Regions from separate parts of the Pseudomonas sp. PDM25 genome, predicted to be linked through region 3. Evidence: predicted binding sites of a transcription regulator. Region 3 holds the regulator's gene; each other region holds the start of a gene.
The links. The regulator sigma-54, encoded in region 3, starts transcription at its own class of promoters, with help from an activator protein. The targets are predictions, from matches to a motif close to ANTGGCATNNANNTTGCTNT.

Region 1 (6,524 bases), on a different contig from region 3:
ACCCACCGCTGCGATGCAGACCGCCGCCACCGAGTACATCCCCAGCAGGGTACGAATGCCACCGAAGCGGTCGGCTAGAGCGCCGCCCAACGGACGCATCAAACTGCCGCCGAACACGCAGGCGGCGGTGTAGTAGCCGGCGGTCACCGGGCTCAGGCCATATTGGTCGTTGAAATAGCCGGGCAGGGCGCTGGCCAGGCCGATGAAGCCACCGAAGGTCACGCTGTAGAAAAACATGAACCACCAGCTGTCGCGATCGCCCAAGGCCTTGAAGTAGTCGGACACGGACTTGGCTTTTGGCCGCTCAGGCGAGTTTTTGGCCAGCCAGGCGAAGACGATGATGGTCAGGATCAGCGGAATCAGGGCGAAGCCGAACACGTTGCTCCAGCCAAATGCCGCGGCCAGCACCGGGGCGATCAGTGCAGCGAGCACGGTGCCCGAGTTACCGGCACCGGCGATGCCCATAGCTTTGCCTTGGTGCTGGGGTGGATACCATTGCGAGGCCAGCGGCAGGGCGACGGCGAAGGATGCGCCGGCCATGCCGAGGAACAGGCCCAGCACCAACGCTTGTTCGTAACTGTGAATGCCGAGTTTCCAGGCACCGAACAGGGCGCAGATGACGATCACCTGGCCAATCAGCCCGGCGGTTTTCGGCGACAGGCGATCAGCCAGCAAGCCCATTACAAAGCGCAATACCGCCCCGGCCAGAATCGGCGTGGCCACCACCAGCCCGCGCTGTTGGGTGGTCAGGTGCAGGTCGGCGGCGATCTGCACCGCCAGTGGGCCGAGCAGGTACCAGACCATGAAACTCAGGTCGAAATAGAGGAAGGCCGCGAACAATGTCGGGGTATGGCCAGATTTCCAGAAGCTTGAATTCATCGCGCACCTCAGCTGTTAGGAGTCTCGAGAAGGAGTCATGAGCTTGCAGGTGGGGCGCCGCATCGGCCGCACCACCGGCCCCGGTCTGTGGGGCCAAAACAAAAAAACGCCGCCACCGGATTCGCCAAAGGGCAAATGAGGTGAGCGACGTCTTTGTCGTAGGTGGGGCAACCGCCGTTGGTTACCTGTAGTGATTACTCTGCGAGATCTGTGCCAACAAGGGAGACCGAGTCGCGGCCATTCGCGAGCAAGCCCGCTCCCACAGTTGATTTGTGTACGACGCAATTCCCTTGTGGGAGCGGGCTTGCTCGCGAAGGCGATAGGGCATTCACCGCAGGGCTTCAGCCGAGCAGCTCACTCATGGCAATGATCTGCTCCGCCACCTGTATCAGCTTCTGCTGCCGGCTCATGGCCTGGCGGCGCATCAGGGTGTAGGCCTCTTCCTCATTGCAGTCCTTCATTTTCATCAGCAGCCCTTTGGCCAGCTCGATGCGCTTGCGCTCGGCCAGTTGCTGGTCACGGGCGTTGAGTTGGGCGCGCAGGGCCTGGTCGCTTTCAAAACGCGCCATGGCCACGTCGAGAATCGGCTGCAAGCGCTGTGCGTGGATGCCTTCGACGATGTAGGCGCTGACGCCGGACTTGATCGCCTGACGCATCACATTGGGGTCATGTTCATCGGTAAACATCACGATCGGCCGTGGTTGGTCGCGACTCACCAGCACCACTTGCTCCATCACATCGCGGCTCGGTGACTCGGTATCGATCAAAATCACGTCCGGACGCACCGTTTCGACGCGCGCTGGCAAGTCGATGGTCAGGCCCGACTCGTCGATCACCTCGAACCCGGCTTCGGTCAGGGCCGCCTTCAGGCGCCCGACTTTCTTCGCGGTGTCGTTGATCAGCAGGATACGCAACATATTCGTAGTCTCCTGTCAGCGGCTGGCGAGAAGGGGCGAGCTGTCGCTCATGGCGTGCAGCTTGAAACTGCGGGCATAGCCGGTGGGGTCCAGGCCATCCCAGACCTTGCCGTCGATCAACTGGCTGCTGCGCATTGGCTGATCACTCGCGGCCACACCTACAGCGGTGGCGGCCTCTCGATACAAGTCTAGTTGCTGGACCTGACGGGCCACGCCCAGGTAGTCCGGGTCGTCGCGCAACAAACCCCAGCGGCGGAACTGGGTCATGAACCACATGCCATCGGACAGATACGGCAGATTGACCTCGCCATCACCATGGAAGCGCAGCGCGTGCGGGTCTTGCCAGCGATGACCCAGGCCATCGGCGTAGTCACCGAGCAATCGCGGTTCGATGCAGCCGAGCGGTGCGTCGAGGTATTGCGGGGCACTCAACAGCTTCGCGGTGCTGCGGCGATTCTCGGTGCTTTCTTCAATGAAGCGGCTGGCCTCCAGAATCGCCATCACCAGCGCCCGTGCGGTGTTGGGGTATTGCTCGACAAAGGCGCGGGTGCAGCCGAGGACTTTTTCCGGGTGATCGGGCCAGATGGTCTGGGTGGTGGCCATCGTGAACCCCAGGTTCTGCTGCACCGCGCTGGCGGACCATGGCTCGCCGACGCAGAAGCCGTCGATGCGCCCGGCTTGCAGGTGCGCGACCATTTGCGGCGGCGGGACCACCACGCTGTCGACGTCCTGCAACGGGTGGATTCCCTGACTCGCGAGCCAGTAATACAGCCACATGGCGTGGGTGCCCGTAGGAAATGTCTGGGCGAAGGTGAGTTTTGGGCGACTTTGGTGCACGTGCCGCTCCAGTGCTTCAGGACTGGTCACGTCCAGCGCTTGCAAGCCATGGGAGAGGTTGATGCTCTGGCCATTCTGATTCAGGCCCATAAGCACTGCCATGTCGGTCGACGCGACACCGCCGATGCCCAAATGCACGGCGTAGATCAAACCGTACAGGCTGTGGGCGGCGTCGAGTTCGCCACTGACCAGTTTGTCCCGCAGGTTGGCCCAGGACGACTGGCGCTTGAGGTTCAGGGTCAGGCCATAAGGTTGGGCGAAGCCCTGCGTGGCCGCGACCACTACCGAGGCGCAGTCGCTCAGGGCCATGAAGCCGAGGTTGATTTCGGTCTTTTCCGGGGCATCGCTGCCGTTGACCCAGGCCAGAGGGTTGGCTGGAACTTCAATCATCAGTAAACACCTTCCATAAAAAAGCGCCGGACCGGGCTGCTTGCCAGGGCAAGGCCAAGTGACGACGCCTTTGTCTTTCGACTCATCCCGCCGTTGGCATGAGTGCTGATGTCAGTGACGGTGCAAGGCATATGCCATCGCTCGCTGATTTTGTCGCGCGCCTCGCCTGCAACCCCGATGCCCGGCTATAATCGCCGCCACTTTTCGTAGCCCAGAGTCAAACCCGCCCATGTACACCCTGGCCCGTCAGCTGTTGTTCAAACTTTCCCCGGAAACCTCCCACGATCTGTCCCTGGACCTGATCGGCGCGGGCGGGCGTTTGGGCCTCAACGGCTTGCTGTGCAAGGCGCCAGCGAAATTGCCGGTGACCGTCATGGGCCTGGACTTCCCGAACCCGGTGGGGCTGGCGGCTGGTCTGGACAAGAACGGCGCGGCCATCGACGGTTTTGCGCAACTGGGTTTTGGGTTTGTCGAAATCGGCACCATCACCCCGCGCCCGCAGCCGGGCAACCCGAAGCCACGCATTTTCCGTCTGCCGGATGCCGAGGCGATCATCAACCGCATGGGGTTCAACAACCTCGGCGTCGATCACCTGCTGGCTCGAGTGGCGGCGGCCAGGTTCAAAGGCGTGCTGGGCATCAATATCGGCAAAAACTTCGATACCCCGGTTGAGCGGGCGGTCGACGACTACCTGATCTGCCTGGACAAGGTCTACGCCCACGCCAGCTACGTGACAGTCAACGTCAGCTCGCCGAACACCCCAGGCCTGCGCAGCCTGCAATTCGGCGACTCGCTGAAGCAGTTGTTGGCCGACCTGGCGACGCGCCGCGCAGAACTGGCGCTGCGCCACGGCAAACACGTACCGCTGGCGATCAAGATTGCGCCGGACATGACCGACGAAGAAACCGCTCAGGTCGCGCAAGCGCTGATCGAAACCGGGATGGACGCGGTGATCGCCACCAACACCACTCTGAGCCGCGTTGGTGTAGAAGGCATGGAGCATGGTGACGAGGCCGGCGGTCTGTCCGGCGCACCGGTTCGCGACAAGAGCACCCACACCGTGAAGGTGCTGGCGGCCGAGTTGGCCGGTCGCTTGCCGATCATCGCCGTGGGCGGCATCACCGAAGGCAAGCACGCGGCTGAGAAAATCGCTGCGGGTGCCAGCCTGGTGCAGCTCTATTCCGGCTTCATCTACAAAGGCCCGGCGCTGATTCGTGAATCCGTCGACGCGATAGCAGCCCTGCGCTAAACCCTGTGGGAGCGGGCTTGCTCGCGAAAGCGGTGTGTCATTCAGCTTTGATGTCGACTGACACACCGCATTCGCGAGCAAGCCCGCTCCCACAGTTGATTGGTGTGCAGGTCGAGATTGGGTTTTGGCAGGCATAAAAAAGGGCTCCTCGAAGGAGCCCCTGGGCCGAAGCCCGCCGCCCGGATGGGGCGTGCGTGGTAAGTCGTTACGTATTCAGATTGTCGTGTCGGAGTGTGTGCCCTGTATTAGCCGACGGCGTGAAGTTCGTTGAGTCTATGGATTCCCGCAGTGCCGGTCATACCGTCCCAGTTGTCGCCGCGTCCTTCTCGCCAGCCGTTAATCCAGGCTTGGCGTACCGACGGTAGAGTAAATGGGCAAAGCTCACGGGATTTGCCACCAACGCCATATTGATATCCGCGCAAAAATGCTCTTTCCAACGGATCACGCTTAAGTCTTCTCATAGGGTGTTGCCCTCACTTGTTGACTGTATTTATCGCGTCGACCTCAATTGAGGTCTGGCAGAAAAACTCCTGCCGTTGGGGCTCGCTGCCGGCGTCGCGAGCCAAGGTGTTGACGTCATTGCGGCGTCAACCTGTGTTGAGTTCTAACCAATGCGTCACATCGAGGGAATGATCGTTTTGTCATAAGGACGTAACGATAAAGATGGTATGGCCATAAGTAACGCGATGTTTGCCCGTGTTTATTGGCCAAACCCCGGTATGATCAGCCCCTCGCTGCATGATGGGGTTAATCCTTTGCTGAGAATGGCTCGCGTTGTGGTGGGGCATTATTCGACGAAGGGTCGACTTATGACATTTTGTTGCATCAACTTTTTTATCTGTCTTTGCATCTAAGCTCTTTTAACCCGAGCTTGCAGGGGTGGGACGGCACACCTTCGTGCCACGCGGGCGCTCTTTTAGAAAAGCGCCTGATTGAAAACCGGGCCGGCAATGCGTTGCCGGTTCACTTAGCTAAAGGCTCTGAAATTCCAATGTCCGATCAATTCGAAATCTTCCTCACTTGCCCTAAAGGCCTTGAAGGCCTGCTTATCGAGGAAGCCGTCGGGCTTGGCCTTGAAGAAGCGCGTGAGCACACCTCTGCCGTGCGCGGCATGGTCACCATGGAAACCGCTTATCGCCTGTGCCTGTGGTCGCGTCTGGCGAACCGGGTGCTGCTGGTGCTCAAGCGTTTCCCGATGAAGGACGCCGAAGACCTGTACCACGGCGTGCTGGATATCGAGTGGCAAGACCACATGCTCAACGATGGCACCCTGGCCGTTGAGTTCAGCGGTCACGGCTCGGGCATCGACAACACCCACTTCGGCGCCTTGAAGGTCAAGGACGCCATCGTCGACAAACTGCGCACGCCACAGGGCGATCGTCCGTCCATCGACAAGCTCAACCCGGACCTGCGCATTCACCTGCGCCTGGACCGTGGCGAAGCGATCCTGTCCCTCGACCTTTCCGGCCACAGCCTGCACCAGCGCGGCTATCGCTTGCAGCAGGGCGCGGCGCCGCTGAAGGAAAACCTCGCGGCCGCGATCCTGATCCGTTCCGGCTGGCCACGCATCGCGGCCGATGGCGGCGCGCTGGCTGACCCGATGTGCGGTGTCGGTACGTTCCTCGTCGAAGCCGCGATGATCGCCGCCGACATGGCGCCGAACCTGCGTCGCGAACAGTGGGGCTTCACCGCCTGGCTCGGTCACGTCCCGGCCCTGTGGAAAAAGCTTCACGAAGAAGCCACTGAGCGTTGCGCGGCCGGTCTGGCCAAGCCACCCCTGTGGATTCGCGGTTACGAAGCCGATCCGCGCCTGATTCAACCGGGCCGCAACAACGTTGAACGTGCCGGCCTGAGCGAGTGGATCAAGATCTACCAGGGCGAAGTCGGGACGTTTGAGCCACGTCCGGACCAGAACCAGAAAGGCCTGGTGATCTGCAACCCACCGTACGGTGAGCGTCTGGGTGATGAAGCGAGCTTGCTCTATCTCTACCAGAACCTCGGCGAACGTCTGCGTCAGGCCTGCTTGAACTGGGAAGCTGCGGTATTCACCGGCGCCCCGGACCTGGGCAAGCGCATGGGCATCCGCAGCCACAAACAGTATTCGTTCTGGAACGGCGCGTTGCCGTGCAAGTTGCTGCTGATCAAAGTCACGCCAGACCAGTTCGTCACTGGCGAACGTCGCACTCCGGAACAGCGTCAGGTCGAGCGCGAGCAAGCCGAAGTCGAAGTCGCAGACAACGACGTGGCACCGG
Region 2 (6,524 bases), on a different contig from region 3:
GCTGAACAGGTGATTATCGGCGCATTGATGGGGCTCTCCCTTCAGTTGTTTTTTCAAGCGTTTGTCGTCGCCGGGCAGATCATTTCGATTCAGATGGGGATGGGCTTCGCGTCTATGGTCGACCCTACCAACGGCGTGTCGGCAGCGGTGATCGGTCAGTTCCTGACGATGCTCGTTACCCTGTTGTTTCTCGGCATGAATGGGCATCTGGTGGTGTTCGAGGTGTTGACGGAAAGCTTCACCACCTTGCCGGTCGGCAGCGCGATGTTGATCAACCACTTCTGGGAAATGGCCAACAAGCTGGGGTGGGTGCTAGGTGCGGCGATGCTGCTGGTTTTGCCCGCGATTACGGCGTTGTTGGTGGTTAACATCGCTTTCGGGGTGATGACGCGGGCGGCGCCGCAATTGAACATCTTTTCCATCGGTTTTCCGCTGACCCTGGTTCTGGGTCTGGTGATCTTCTGGGTCGGTCTCGGCGACATTCTCAATCAGTATCAGCCCTTGGCCACCGAGGCCCTGCAGCTATTACGTGATATGGCACAGGCGCGCTAGCCATGGCCGAGAGCGAGAGTGGTCAGGATAAAACAGAAGACCCCACGGATAAGCGCAAAAAGGACTCCAGGGAAAAGGGCGAGATTGCCCGATCCAAAGAGCTCAATACCTTGGCAACCATGCTGGCCGGTGCTGGTGGGTTGTTGATCTACGGCGGCGGGTTGGCCCAGGATCTGCTGGAAATCATGCGTCTGAACTTTTCGCTGCCGCGGGAAGTGTTGCTCACTCCGGGGGCGATGGGGCAGTACCTGCTGCATTCCGGCAAGATCGCGATTCTGGCGGTGCAGCCGATATTGCTGACGCTGCTGCTGGCGGCATTCCTGGGGCCTGTCTCCTTGGGTGGCTGGTTGTTCGCCGGTAGTAGCCTTGCCCCAAAATTCAGCCGGATGAACCCGGCGGCGGGTCTCAAACGGATGTTCTCCAGCAGTGCCCTGATCGAACTGCTCAAGGCGCTGGCCAAATTCCTGCTGATTTTATTCGTGGCATTGTCCGTCCTGCGTTCGGACATTGACGATCTGTTACGCATTGCCCATGAACCGCTGGAGCAGGCGATCATCCATAGCGTTCAGTTGGTGGGCTGGAGTACGTTGTGGATGGCTTGTGGGCTGATTCTGATTGCCGCGGTGGATGTCCCGGTGCAGCTTTACCAGAGCCACAAAAAATTGCTGATGACCAAGCAGGAAGTGCGCGACGAGCATAAGGATCAGGAAGGGCGCCCGGAGGTCAAGCAGCGGATTCGCCAGCTGCAGCGCGAAATGTCCCAGCGCCGGATGATGGCGGCGATCCCCGACGCCGATGTGGTCATCACCAACCCGACCCACTACGCCGTAGCGCTCAAGTACGATCCGGACAAGGGCGGGGCGCCGATGCTGATCGCCAAGGGCAGCGACTTCCTGGCCTTGAAGATCCGGGAAATCGCGGTGGCCAACGAAGTGCTGCTGCTTGAGTCGCCGGCACTGGCGCGTTCGATCTACTACTCCACTGAACTTGATCAGGAAATCCCTGGCGGGCTCTACCTTGCTGTCGCCCAGGTGCTCGCTTACGTCTACCAGATCCGCCAGCACCGCGCCGGCAAGGGTAAACGTCCGGATCCGCTCAAGGACGACCTGCCGATTCCGCCGGATTTGCGGCGCGATTCCTGATTTGCGCTGGCAATGCCGGCCTCTTCGCGAGCAAGCCCGCTCCCACATTTGATCTGCCGCATACACAAATCCAATGTGTGCGGGCTTGCTCGCGAAGGCGCCGGTTCAGACGCCACAAATCCCCCGAAAAAAACCTCTGTTTCAAACCCCTGTGAAAGTTGGAAGGCTTCTTGCAGTAGCGGCTCTGCGCCTGCTTCAGGCGTCAAAAAGTTTGCTTTAAGGGACGGGGAAAACCGGTGGATCGCTCTCAGTTACTCAACAGTGCTCGCACAAACGTTGCCGACTTAAGTCGAGGCAATCTGGGTGTGCCGTTGTTGCTGCTGGTCATGCTGGCGATGATGATGTTGCCGGTGCCGCCGTTCCTGCTGGACGTGTTCTTCACCTTCAACATTGCCTTGTCGATTGTCGTGTTGCTGGTCTGTGTTTACGCGTTGCGGCCGCTGGATTTCGCGGTGTTCCCGACCATCCTGCTGGTGGCGACCCTGTTGCGACTGGCGCTGAACGTGGCCTCCACGCGAGTGGTGATGCTCCACGGTCAGGACGGTCATGCCGCCGCGGGTAAGGTGATCCAGGCCTTCGGCGAGGTGGTGATCGGCGGTAACTACGTGGTCGGTATCGTCGTCTTCGCAATTTTGATGATCATCAACTTCGTCGTGGTGACCAAAGGTGCCGGGCGGATTTCCGAGGTGAGCGCGCGTTTCACCCTCGATGCGATGCCCGGTAAACAAATGGCCATCGACGCCGACTTGAACGCCGGCCTGATCGACCAGAACCAGGCCAAACTGCGGCGGATGGAAGTGGCCCAGGAAGCCGAGTTCTACGGTTCCATGGACGGTGCCAGCAAGTTCGTTCGCGGTGACGCCATTGCCGGCCTGCTGATTCTGTTCATCAACCTGATCGGCGGCATGGCGGTCGGTATCTTCCAGCACGGCATGTCCTTCGGCGATGCCGGTCGGGTGTACGCCTTGTTGACCATCGGTGACGGTTTGGTGGCGCAATTGCCATCACTGCTTTTATCGACAGCTGCCGCGATCATGGTGACCCGTGCTTCCGGTTCGGAAGACATGGGCAAGCAGATCAATCGCCAGATGTTCGCCTCGCCCAAAGCGTTGGCCGTGGCGGCGGGTTTGATGGCGGTGATGGGCCTCGTGCCGGGCATGCCGCACTTTTCCTTTCTCAGCATGGCAGCCCTGGCGGCGGGCGGTGCGTACCTGTTCTGGAAGAAGCAGAACGTGGTCAAGGTCCAGGCCTTGCAAGAGGTCAAGCGTCAGCAGGAGCTGCTGCCATCGCCGGCTCGCGCTCAGGAAACCAAGGAGCTTGGCTGGGATGACGTGACGCCGATCGACATGATCGGCCTGGAAGTCGGCTATCGGCTGATTCCGCTGGTGGACCGCAATCAGGGTGGTCAATTGCTGGCGCGGATCAAGGGTGTGCGCAAGAAGCTGTCCCAGGATCTGGGCTTCCTGATGCCGACGGTGCATATCCGTGACAACCTCGACCTGGCGCCGAGCGCCTACCGCCTGACCCTGATGGGGGTGATCCTGGCCGAAGCGGAGATTTACCCGGACCGCGAACTGGCAATCAACCCGGGCCAGGTCTACGGCACGCTCAACGGCATTACCGCCAAAGATCCGGCTTTCGGTCTGGAGGCGGTCTGGATCGAAATCAGCCAGCGTGCCCAGGCTCAATCCCTCGGTTACACCGTGGTCGATGCCAGTACGGTAGTGGCAACCCATTTGAACCAGATTTTGTACAAGCACTCGAGCGAGTTGATCGGTCACGAAGAAGTGCAGCAACTCATGCAATTGCTGGCTAAAAGCTCGCCAAAACTGGCCGAAGAGCTGGTGCCGGGCGTGGTGTCGCTGTCCCAGCTGCTCAAAGTATTGCAGGCGTTGTTGGCCGAACAGGTGCCAGTACGGGACATTCGCAGCATTGCCGAGGCCATCGCCAACAATGCCAGCAAGAGTCAAGATACTGCCGCGCTGGTGGCCGCGGTGCGCGTCGGTGTATCCCGCGCAATCGTCCAAAGCATTGTGGGGACTGACTCCGAGCTGCCAGTGATCACCCTGGAGCCAAGGTTGGAACAAATATTGCTCAATAGTCTTCAGAAGGCAGGACAAGGCTCGGAAGAGGGCGTTCTGCTGGAGCCAAGCATGGCTGAGAAACTGCAACGCTCGTTGATCGATGCGGCGCAGCGTCAGGAAATGCAAGGTCAACCGGTGATTCTGCTGGTAGCCGGTCCGGTTCGCGCGATGCTGTCGCGATTCGGCCGATTGGCAGTCCCGGGTTTGCATGTGTTGGCTTACCAGGAAATTCCTGACAACAAGCAAGTGACCATTGTTGCGACAGTAGGGCCCAACGGCTGAGGTAGTGGTTTATGCAAGTTAAGCGTTTTTTCGCCGCCGATATGCGTCAGGCCATGAAGCTGGTTCGTGATGAGCTGGGCGCTGATGCCGCCATCATTGGCAACCGCCGGATCGCTGGTGGTGTCGAGCTGACGGCTGCCCTGGATTACAAGTTGTCGGCGCTGGCTCCGCGCGTTCCGAACATGGAACTCGAAGACGAGCTGCGCAAGACCCAATCGCGGATCGTCACCGCCCAGGCCGAACTGAGCCTGCGCAGCGATGGCGAGAGCGATAAGTCCACCAATCGCCAATTGTTCGCCGGCCTGCCACTGACCGCCGCCGAGCCGCTGATCGAACCGACCTACACCGAACCCCGTCGTCCTGCACCGGCTGCGGCACCTGCCTCCGGCGGCGTCGACCCACGGGCGTTCGACTCGATGCGTTTCGAGCTCAACAGCCTGCGCGAACTGATGGAAGTGCAACTCGGCTCCCTGGCCTGGAATCAGCTGCAAGGCAGCCGTCCGGCCCAGGCCAATCTTTGGCGCCGCCTGCAACGCATCGGCCTGTCCGGCCCGTTGTCGCGCGATTTGCTGGCACTGATTACCGATATTGAAGAACCTCGTCAGGCCTGGCGCATGTTGCTGGCCCACCTGGCGCGGATGATCGCCACACCGGAAGTCGAGCCTCTGGAAGAGGGCGGCGTGATTGCCATGGTCGGCCCCGCCGGCATGGGCAAAACCACCACCCTGGCCAAACTCGCGGCCCGTTACGTGCTCAAGTACGGCGCGCAAAATATCGCGCTGGTCAGTATGGACAGCTACCGTATCGGTGCTCAGGAACAACTCAAGACGTTGGGCCGGATCCTCAATGTGTCGGTGACTCACGTCGATCCGGGGCAGTCACTGGTACAGGCGCTGGAGCCCTTGCTGCGCAAACGCGTGGTGCTGATCGATACTGCCGGCCTGCAGGCCAGCGATCCGGCGCTGCGCATGCAGCTCGAAAGCCTGGCCGGTCGTGGCATCAAATCGAAAAATTATCTGGTTTTGGCAACCACCAGCCAGAAACAGGTTCTAACCGCCGCTTATCACAGTTACAAGCGTTGTGGGCTGGCTGGCTGCATCCTGACTAAACTGGATGAAACGGCAAGTCTGGGCGAGGTGTTGAGCCTGGCCATCAGTCATGAATTGCCGGTGGCCTACCTGACCGATGGCCCGCGGATTCCGGATGATTTGCATCTCCCGCGTCGTCATCAGTTGGTCAGTCGCGCCGTAAGCGTGCAAATGCAAGAAGAACCCAGCGAAGAAGCCATGGCTGATATGTTCGCTGATATTTACCACAGCCCGACCAAGCAGGTCGGCTGAGGTACTAATGACAGTTTTTGTACCTACATCGATGGTCTGCCATGCATTGTTCCGTTTGTGAACGCGCAGCCAGTAATGTGGCCTCCGTCTAAGTAAGACAAGGTAAAGAAATTCATGGGCAGCATGCATCCCGTACAGGTGATCGCGGTGACCGGCGGCAAAGGTGGCGTCGGGAAGACTAACGTGTCAGTGAACTTGTCCCTGGCTCTAGCTGAGCTCGGTCGGCGCGTCATGCTGTTGGACGCCGATCTGGGGCTGGCGAACGTCGACGTCCTGCTGGGACTGACACCCAAACGTACTTTGGCCGACGTGATCGAAGGCCGCTGCGAGCTGCGCGACGTACTGTTGCAAGGCCCTGGCGGCATCCGCATCGTCCCGGCCGCGTCCGGCACACAGAGCATGGTTCATTTGAGCCCGGCCCAACACGCCGGCCTGATCCAGGCGTTCAGCGATATCGGCGACAACCTCGACGTGCTGGTGATCGACACCGCGGCGGGCATTGGTGACTCGGTCGTCAGCTTCGTCCGCGCAGCGCAAGAAGTCTTGCTGGTGGTTTGCGATGAGCCGACTTCCATCACTGACGCCTACGCACTGATCAAACTGTTGAACCGCGATTACGGCATGAACCGCTTCCGCGTCCTGGCCAACATGGCCCAGAGCCCGCAGGAAGGTCGCAACCTGTTCGCCAAGTTGACCAAGGTCACGGATCGCTTCCTCGACGTCGCCTTACAATACGTCGGTGCTGTGCCTTACGACGAAAGCGTGCGCAAGGCTGTGCAGAAGCAGCGCGCCGTCTACGAAGCCTTCCCGCGGTCCAAGTGTTCACTGGCGTTCAAGGCCATTGCACAGAAGGTCGATACCTGGCCGCTGCCTGCCAACCCGCGTGGGCACCTGGAGTTTTTCGTCGAGCGCCTCGTGCAACAAACCGCAGGACCGGTGCTATGACAGCCAGTGGCTACAACCTCTACAAGAAGTCGGCACGTGACGCGCAGTACGAGCTGATCGAGCGTTACGCGCCACTGGTTAAACGCATTGCCTACCACTTGCTGGCGCGTCTGCCGGCCAGTGTCCAGGTTGAAGATCTGATCCAGGCCGGGATGATCGGCCTGCTTGAAGTGTCAACC
Region 3 (6,524 bases):
GTAACGATCTGGCGCTGGACAGCGGCGTGGGGACGTGTGGCAAGGATGGGCAGTCGGTGCCGGTGGGTGTCGGCCAGCCAACGCTGAAAATCGATGCGATCACTGTGGGTGGCACAGGATCTTGAGGGATGGAGCTTCGGGTGAACCGCGTAGCGACTCACCCGATTCGAGATTTAACGCAAACCGCGTTGAGTCTCGTCCAGCTCACGGATGTACTTGAAGATTTTACGGCTCGATGCCGGTGGCTTGTTGGTCGCCAGTTCGTGCTGGGCCTGACGGATCAGGGAGCGCAATTGTTGACGATCAGCCTCCGGGAAGTCGACCACGAACTTCTCCAGGACCGCATCGTCGCCCGCGATCAAGCGATCGCGCCAGCGTTCCAGGCCATGGAAACGTTCGTTGTACTGCCGAGTGGAGGCATCGAGTTGATCGAGCAGCGTCAGAATGGCGTCAGTGTCCTGATCGCGCATCAGTTTGCCGATGAAGCCAAGGTGCCGTTTACGCGCGATATTCGCGGTGTGCTTGGGCGCATCAGCCAGTGCCCGGCGCATAGCGTCGGTCAACGGCAGTTTTGCCAGCAAGTCAGGCTTGAGCGTTGTAAGGCGCTCGCCGAGGTCAACCAGAGCATGAAGCTCGCGTTTAACCTGGGATTTGCTTTTTTCTCCCGTATCGAGGGAGTCGTCGTAAGAATCAACCATGGTGGCCGTCCGCAAAGAAACGCCGCCATGATAACCAGTCGGGGGCCGCTTGTCCGGCCCGGTCGCTCGAAGGCCCTAGCCGAAAGCAGAATTTGAGTGGAGAACAGCATGAGTGCAGTTGAAAGCGTCGGCCCACAAGCGTTGCCGGCACTGCAAGAACAAGTCGAGCAGATCATCGCTGAAGCCAAGCGCCAGGGCGCCAGTGCCTGTGAAGTGGCGGTGTCCCTGGAGCAGGGCCTTTCCACCTCCGTGCGTCAGCGTGAAGTCGAAACCGTCGAATTCAACCGCGATCAGGGTTTCGGCATCACCTTGTACGTTGGTCAGCGCAAGGGCTCGGCCAGCACGTCCGCCAGCGGTCCGGAGGCGATTCGCGAAACCGTCGCCGCCGCGCTGGCCATCGCCAAGCACACGTCTGAAGACGAAGCTTCGGGCCTGGCGGACGCTGCGCTGATGGCCAAGGATCTGCAGGATTTCGACCTGTTCCACGAATGGGACATTACCCCGGAACAAGCCATCGAGCAGGCCCTGGCCTGTGAAGCGGCGGCGTTTGCCACCGACAGCCGGATCAAGAACGCCGATGGCACCACCCTCAGCACCCATCAGGGCTGCCGTGTCTACGGTAACAGCCACGGTTTTATCGGCAGTTACGCGTCGACCCGGCACAGCTTGAGCTGCGTGATGATCGCCGAGGCCGATGGCCAGATGCAGCGCGATTACTGGTACGACGTGAACCGCCAGGGCAACTTGCTGGCCGATCCGGTGAGCATCGGCCAGCGTGCCGCGCAACGGGCGGCGAGCCGTCTGGGGGCGCGTCCGGTGCCGACCTGCGAAGTGCCGGTGCTGTTTTCCGCGGAACTGGCCGGTGGATTGTTCGGCAGTTTCCTCTCGGCGATTTCCGGCGGCAGCCTGTATCGCAAATCCTCGTTCCTTGAGGGCACGCTGGGGCAGAAACTGTTCCCGGAATGGCTGACCATCGATGAGCGCCCGCACCTGATGCGCGCGCTGGGCAGTTCGGCGTTCGATGGCGATGGTCTGGCCACTTACGCCAAACCATTCGTCGAAAAAGGCGAGTTGGTCTCATACATCCTCGGCACGTACTCCGGCCGTAAGCTCGGGATGCCGAGCACCGCCAACGCTGGCGGTGTGCACAACCTGTTTGTCACCCATGGTGACGAAGACCAGGCAGCCTTGCTACGCCGCATGGGTCGCGGCCTGCTGGTGACTGAATTGATGGGCCAGGGCCTGAACATGGTCACTGGCGATTACTCCCGCGGCGCGGCGGGGTACTGGGTCGAGAATGGCGAAATCCAGTTTGCGGTCCAGGAAGTGACCATCGCCGGCAACATGCGCGACATGTTCAAACAGATCGTTGCGGTCGGTAATGACCTGGAGCTGCGCAGCAACATTCGCACAGGTTCGGTGCTGATCGAGCGGATGACGGTGGCGGGTAGCTAAACCCTTACCGCTAAGCAAAAAAGGCGCGTCACCCACCAGGTGACGCGCCTTTTTTAATGCGCCATGCACCATCCCTGTAGGAGCACGGCTTGCCGGCGATGGCGTCCCTGAGGTCGTTCTACGGCGTGATTGATTGGCCTGAAGTCGCTACGCGCTATCAGGCTGCGCTGGTTTAAGACTTCTGCCAAAACCATCCAGGGCTGGCTATGGGCACTGGCTGGTGAGCCTGGCTGAATTGTTGCTGCCCTTGGGGTTGGCGCTGGCGGCCGGGGCAATGTTGCTGGTGGTCACCCAAGTCATTCCCGAGTCGCGCCGCAATGGTCACGACAAGCTTGCAAGTCTTGGGCTGCTGATCGGGTTTTGCTTGATGATGGTGATGGATACGGCGTTGGCTTAGCGACTGAACACGAACTTTGTAGCAGCCTTCGGCAGCTGCTACAGGGCGAGTGTTACTCGCCTTCGCCGAAGTAGTCATTGATCAAATTCACCAATGCCTGCAGCGCCTCATCAGCCTGTTCGCCTTCGGTGCTCAGGTAGATTTTGGTGCCCTTGCCCGCAGCGAGCATCATCATTGCCATGATGCTTTTTCCGTCGACCGTGGATTCCGGCGTGCGTCCTACTCTGATCGTGCAATCCTTGAACTCACCGGCGACGCCAACGAATTTTGCAGAAGCGCGGGCATGCAGGCCCAGCTTGTTGATGATTTCAATTTCCAGAGCAGGCATCGCGGTGTGAATCCTTTAGCTGAGGTCGCGGTGGCGAACCTGGACGTTCTTCAGGGATTTTTGCAGGGCCTGGCCCAGACGTTCGGTCAGGTAGACGGAGCGGTGATGGCCGCCGGTGCAGCCAATGGCAATGGTGACATAAGCGCGGTTGCTGGCGGCAAAACGGGGTAGCCATTTTAACAAGTAGGTGGAGATGTCCTGGAACATCTCTTCGACGTCCGGCTGTGCCGCCAGGTAATCGGCAACCGGTTGGTCGAGCCCGGATTGATCGCGCAACTCTGGCTTCCAGTAAGGGTTCGGCAGGCAGCGCACGTCGAACACCAGATCAGCGTCCACCGGCATGCCACGCTTGAAACCGAAAGACTCCACCAGGAACGCCGTACCGGATTCCGGCTGGTTCAACAGCCGCAGCTTGATGGTATCTCGCAGCTGATACAGGTTCAGGTTGGTGGTGTTTACTTTGAGATCGGCGAGGTCGGCAATCGGCCCGAGCAGGGCGGTCTCATCGTTGATGGCCTCGGCCAGCGAGCGATTGGCATTGCTCAGCGGGTGACGACGGCGGGTTTCCGAGAACCGTTTGAGCAAGGTTTCTTCGTCGGCGTCCAGATAAAGCACATCACACTGGATATGCCGGCTGCGCACTTCTTCCAGCAGTTCGGGAAACCGCGACAAGTGACTCGGCAAGTTACGCGCATCGATCGATACGGCAACCAGCGGTTGCGCCAGCTCAGTGTGGATTAACGCACGTTCGGCCAGTTCCGGCAGCAGACCGGCGGGCAGGTTGTCGATGCAGTAGTAGCCGTTGTCCTCGAGAACATCGAGTGCGGTACTTTTACCTGAGCCGGAGCGGCCACTGACGATGATCAAGCGCATGATTAATGACCGTTTTGCTCGTCCAGGACAACCTGATACAAGGCTTCATTGCTCGAGGCGCTGCGCAGTTTTTCGCGCACTTCCTTGCGGTCGAGCATGCTGGCGATCTGGCGCAGTAACTCCAGGTGCGCATCGGTAGCGGCTTGCGGGACCAGCAGAACGAACAGCAGGTCAACCGGGGCGCCGTCGATGGCGTCGAAATCGATGGGTGCATCAAGGTGCATCAGGGCACTGATGGGCGAGGTGCAGCCCTTCAGGCGGCAATGGGGAATGGCGATGCCGTTGCCAAAACCGGTTGAGCCGAGCTTTTCACGGGCAATCAGAGCCTCGAAGACATCTTGCATCTCCAGATCCGGCACTTCTTTGTGGATAAGGTTGGCAATTTGCTCAAGGGCTTTCTTTTTACTGCCGCCCGGCACGTTCACGAGGGAACGGCCGGGGGTCAGGATGCTTTCAAGTCGGATCATGGGTTGGGAGTGTTAACGACCGGTCGCGCCCTGGAGGAGGCTTTGGGTCTTTTCCTTATGCTTTTTGAGTTGTTTATCCAGCTTGTCGGTCAGTGCGTCGATCGCCGCGTACATATCGGTATGCTCCGCGTTTGCGACCACTTCATTGCCGGGAATATGCAGCGTGGCTTCGATTTTCTGCTTGAGCTTTTCGACCGTCATCGTGACCTGCACGTTGGTGATCTTGTCGAAATGCCTCTCTAATCGTTCGAGTTTTTCGCCGATGTAGGTGCGAAGAGGTTCGGTCACTTCCAGTTGGTGTCCACTGATGTTGACTTGCATACAGCTTCTCCTTCGTTGCCAGTGCATAAAGCGGCAGGCAGAAATGCCTGCCACTGGAACGCTGTGGCGTGGCTCTACATCAACCGCTTGCGTTCGCTCGAAGGCGCGATCCCGAGGGATTCGCGGTACTTGGCGACGGTGCGGCGAGCCACCTGAATGCCTTGTGCCTCCAGTAAACCAGCGATCTTGCTGTCACTCAACGGCTTTTTCTGATTTTCCGCGGCAACCAGTTTTTTGATGATCGCGCGGATCGCCGTGGATGAGCATTCCCCGCCCTCGGAGGTGCTGACGTGGCTGGAAAAAAAGTATTTCAGTTCATATATGCCCCGTGGGGTATGCATGAATTTCTGCGTGGTCACCCGTGAAATCGTCGACTCGTGCATGCCCACCGCTTCAGCGATGTCATGCAGGACCAGCGGTTTCATGGCTTCGTCGCCGTATTCAAGAAAACCACGCTGATGCTCGACGATCTGAGTGGCTACTTTCATCAGGGTTTCGTTGCGGCTTTGCAGGCTCTTGATGAACCAGCGGGCCTCTTGCAACTGATTGCGCATGAAGGTGTTGTCGGCGCTGGTGTCGGCGCGGCGCACGAAACCGGCGTATTGAGCGTTGACCCGCAGTCGTGGCACGGATTCCTGGTTCAGCTCCACCAGCCAGCGCTCGTTGTCCTTGCGTACGATCACGTCGGGAACGACGTATTCGGCTTCGCTGGACTCGATTTGCGAGCCTGGGCGCGGGTTGAGGCTCTGCACCAGTTCAATCACTTGGCGCAGTTCGTCTTCCTTGAGCTTCATGCGACGCATCAGCTGGCTGTAATCGCGGCTGCCGAGCAGGTCGATGTAATCGGTGACCAGGCGTTTGGCCTCGACCAGCCAAGGCGTCTTGGCGGGTAGCTGGCGCAATTGCAGCAGCAGGCATTCGCCCAGGTTGCGGGCGCCGATGCCAGCGGGTTCGAATTGCTGGATGCGGTGCAGGACGGCTTCGATTTCGTCCAGTTCGATGTCCAGTTCCGGGTCGAAGGCTTCGAGAATCTCCTCGAGGGTTTCGTCCAGATAGCCCTGATTGTTGATGCAGTCGATCAGGGTCACGGCGATCAGGCGATCGGTGTCGGACATCGGGGCCAGGTTCAGTTGCCACAGCAGGTGGCTTTGCAGGCTTTCGCCGGCCGATGTCCGGGTGGTGAAGTCCCACTCGTCGTCATCGTTGCTTGGCAGGCTGCTGGCGCTGGTCTGGTAGACGTCTTCCCACGCGGTATCGACGGGCAGTTCGTTGGGGATGCGCTCGTTCCAGTCGCCTTCCTCGAGGTTATCAACCGTCGGGGCGGTTTCCTGGTAGGAAGGTTCCTGAATGTCGGTGTTGGGTTGCTGTTCGGCTTTGTCGGCCAAGGGGTCGGCGTTATCGAAGTCGTCGCCTTCTTCCTGGCGTTCGAGCATCGGATTGGACTCCAGGGCCTCCTGGATTTCCTGTTGCAGGTCCAGGGTCGACAATTGGAGCAGGCGGATGGCCTGTTGCAGCTGCGGTGTCATCGTCAGCTGCTGGCCCATTCTCAAGACTAGCGATGGTTTCATGGCAGGGGCTTAACACCTTATTCGCCGGCGCACATGCGCCATCCACTACAGGGCGCCGGAGCGCCAACATAAGCAAATTATATGCCCGAAACTGCAGCGTTTGCCTAGAGCGCTGTAACAATAAAAAAATGTTGATTTTTTATCGAGACGAGCGCCCGGGCAACCAGCCAGACACCTCAGTGCTTACAGGCGGAACTCATGGCCCAGATACACTTCCTTGACCAGGTCGTTGGCCAGGATGGTGGCAGAGTCACCTTCGGCGATCAGCTGGCCATCGTTGACGATGTAGGCGGTTTCGCAGATATCCAGGGTTTCACGGACGTTGTGGTCAGTGATCAGCACACCAATGCCCTTGGCCTTGAGGTGATAGATGATTTGCTTGATGTCGCCCACCGAAATCGGGTCCACGCCGGCGAA

Region 1: KW848_RS15170 (CmpA/NrtA family ABC transporter substrate-binding protein) is a predicted target of sigma-54. The motif match lies at 3,143-3,162, and genes of this name have one in related genera.
Region 2: flhA (flagellar biosynthesis protein FlhA) is a predicted target of sigma-54. The motif match lies at 1,893-1,912, and genes of this name have one in related genera.

What each region holds. Positions count from the first base shown of each region.
Region 1 is NZ_JAHUWL010000007.1:182,816-189,339, forward strand. Features, by position in the region: gene KW848_RS15160 (NarK/NasA family nitrate transporter) at 1-879, opposite strand, end outside; gene KW848_RS15165 (ANTAR domain-containing response regulator) at 1,221-1,796, opposite strand; gene KW848_RS15170 (CmpA/NrtA family ABC transporter substrate-binding protein) at 1,812-3,023, opposite strand; gene KW848_RS15175 (quinone-dependent dihydroorotate dehydrogenase) at 3,253-4,272, shown strand; gene rmf (ribosome modulation factor) at 4,518-4,733, opposite strand; gene rlmKL (bifunctional 23S rRNA (guanine(2069)-N(7))-methyltransferase RlmK/23S rRNA (guanine(2445)-N(2))-methyltransferase RlmL) at 5,264-6,524, shown strand, end outside.
Region 2 is NZ_JAHUWL010000003.1:525,314-531,837, forward strand. Features, by position in the region: gene fliR (flagellar biosynthetic protein FliR) at 1-552, shown strand, start outside; gene flhB (flagellar biosynthesis protein FlhB) at 555-1,694, shown strand; gene flhA (flagellar biosynthesis protein FlhA) at 1,931-4,060, shown strand; gene flhF (flagellar biosynthesis protein FlhF) at 4,072-5,400, shown strand; gene fleN (flagellar synthesis regulator FleN) at 5,515-6,345, shown strand; gene fliA (RNA polymerase sigma factor FliA) at 6,342-6,524, shown strand, end outside.
Region 3 is NZ_JAHUWL010000012.1:22,602-29,125, reverse strand. Features, by position in the region: gene tldD (metalloprotease TldD) at 1-125, shown strand, start outside; gene yjgA (ribosome biogenesis factor YjgA) at 174-698, opposite strand; gene pmbA (metalloprotease PmbA) at 807-2,153, shown strand; partial or broken gene KW848_RS21945 (ZIP family metal transporter) at 2,368-2,550, shown strand; gene KW848_RS21940 (HPr family phosphocarrier protein) at 2,603-2,878, opposite strand; gene rapZ (RNase adapter RapZ) at 2,894-3,751, opposite strand; gene ptsN (PTS IIA-like nitrogen regulatory protein PtsN) at 3,754-4,218, opposite strand; gene hpf (ribosome hibernation-promoting factor, HPF/YfiA family) at 4,231-4,539, opposite strand; gene KW848_RS21920 (RNA polymerase factor sigma-54) at 4,614-6,107, opposite strand; gene lptB (LPS export ABC transporter ATP-binding protein) at 6,291-6,524, opposite strand, start outside.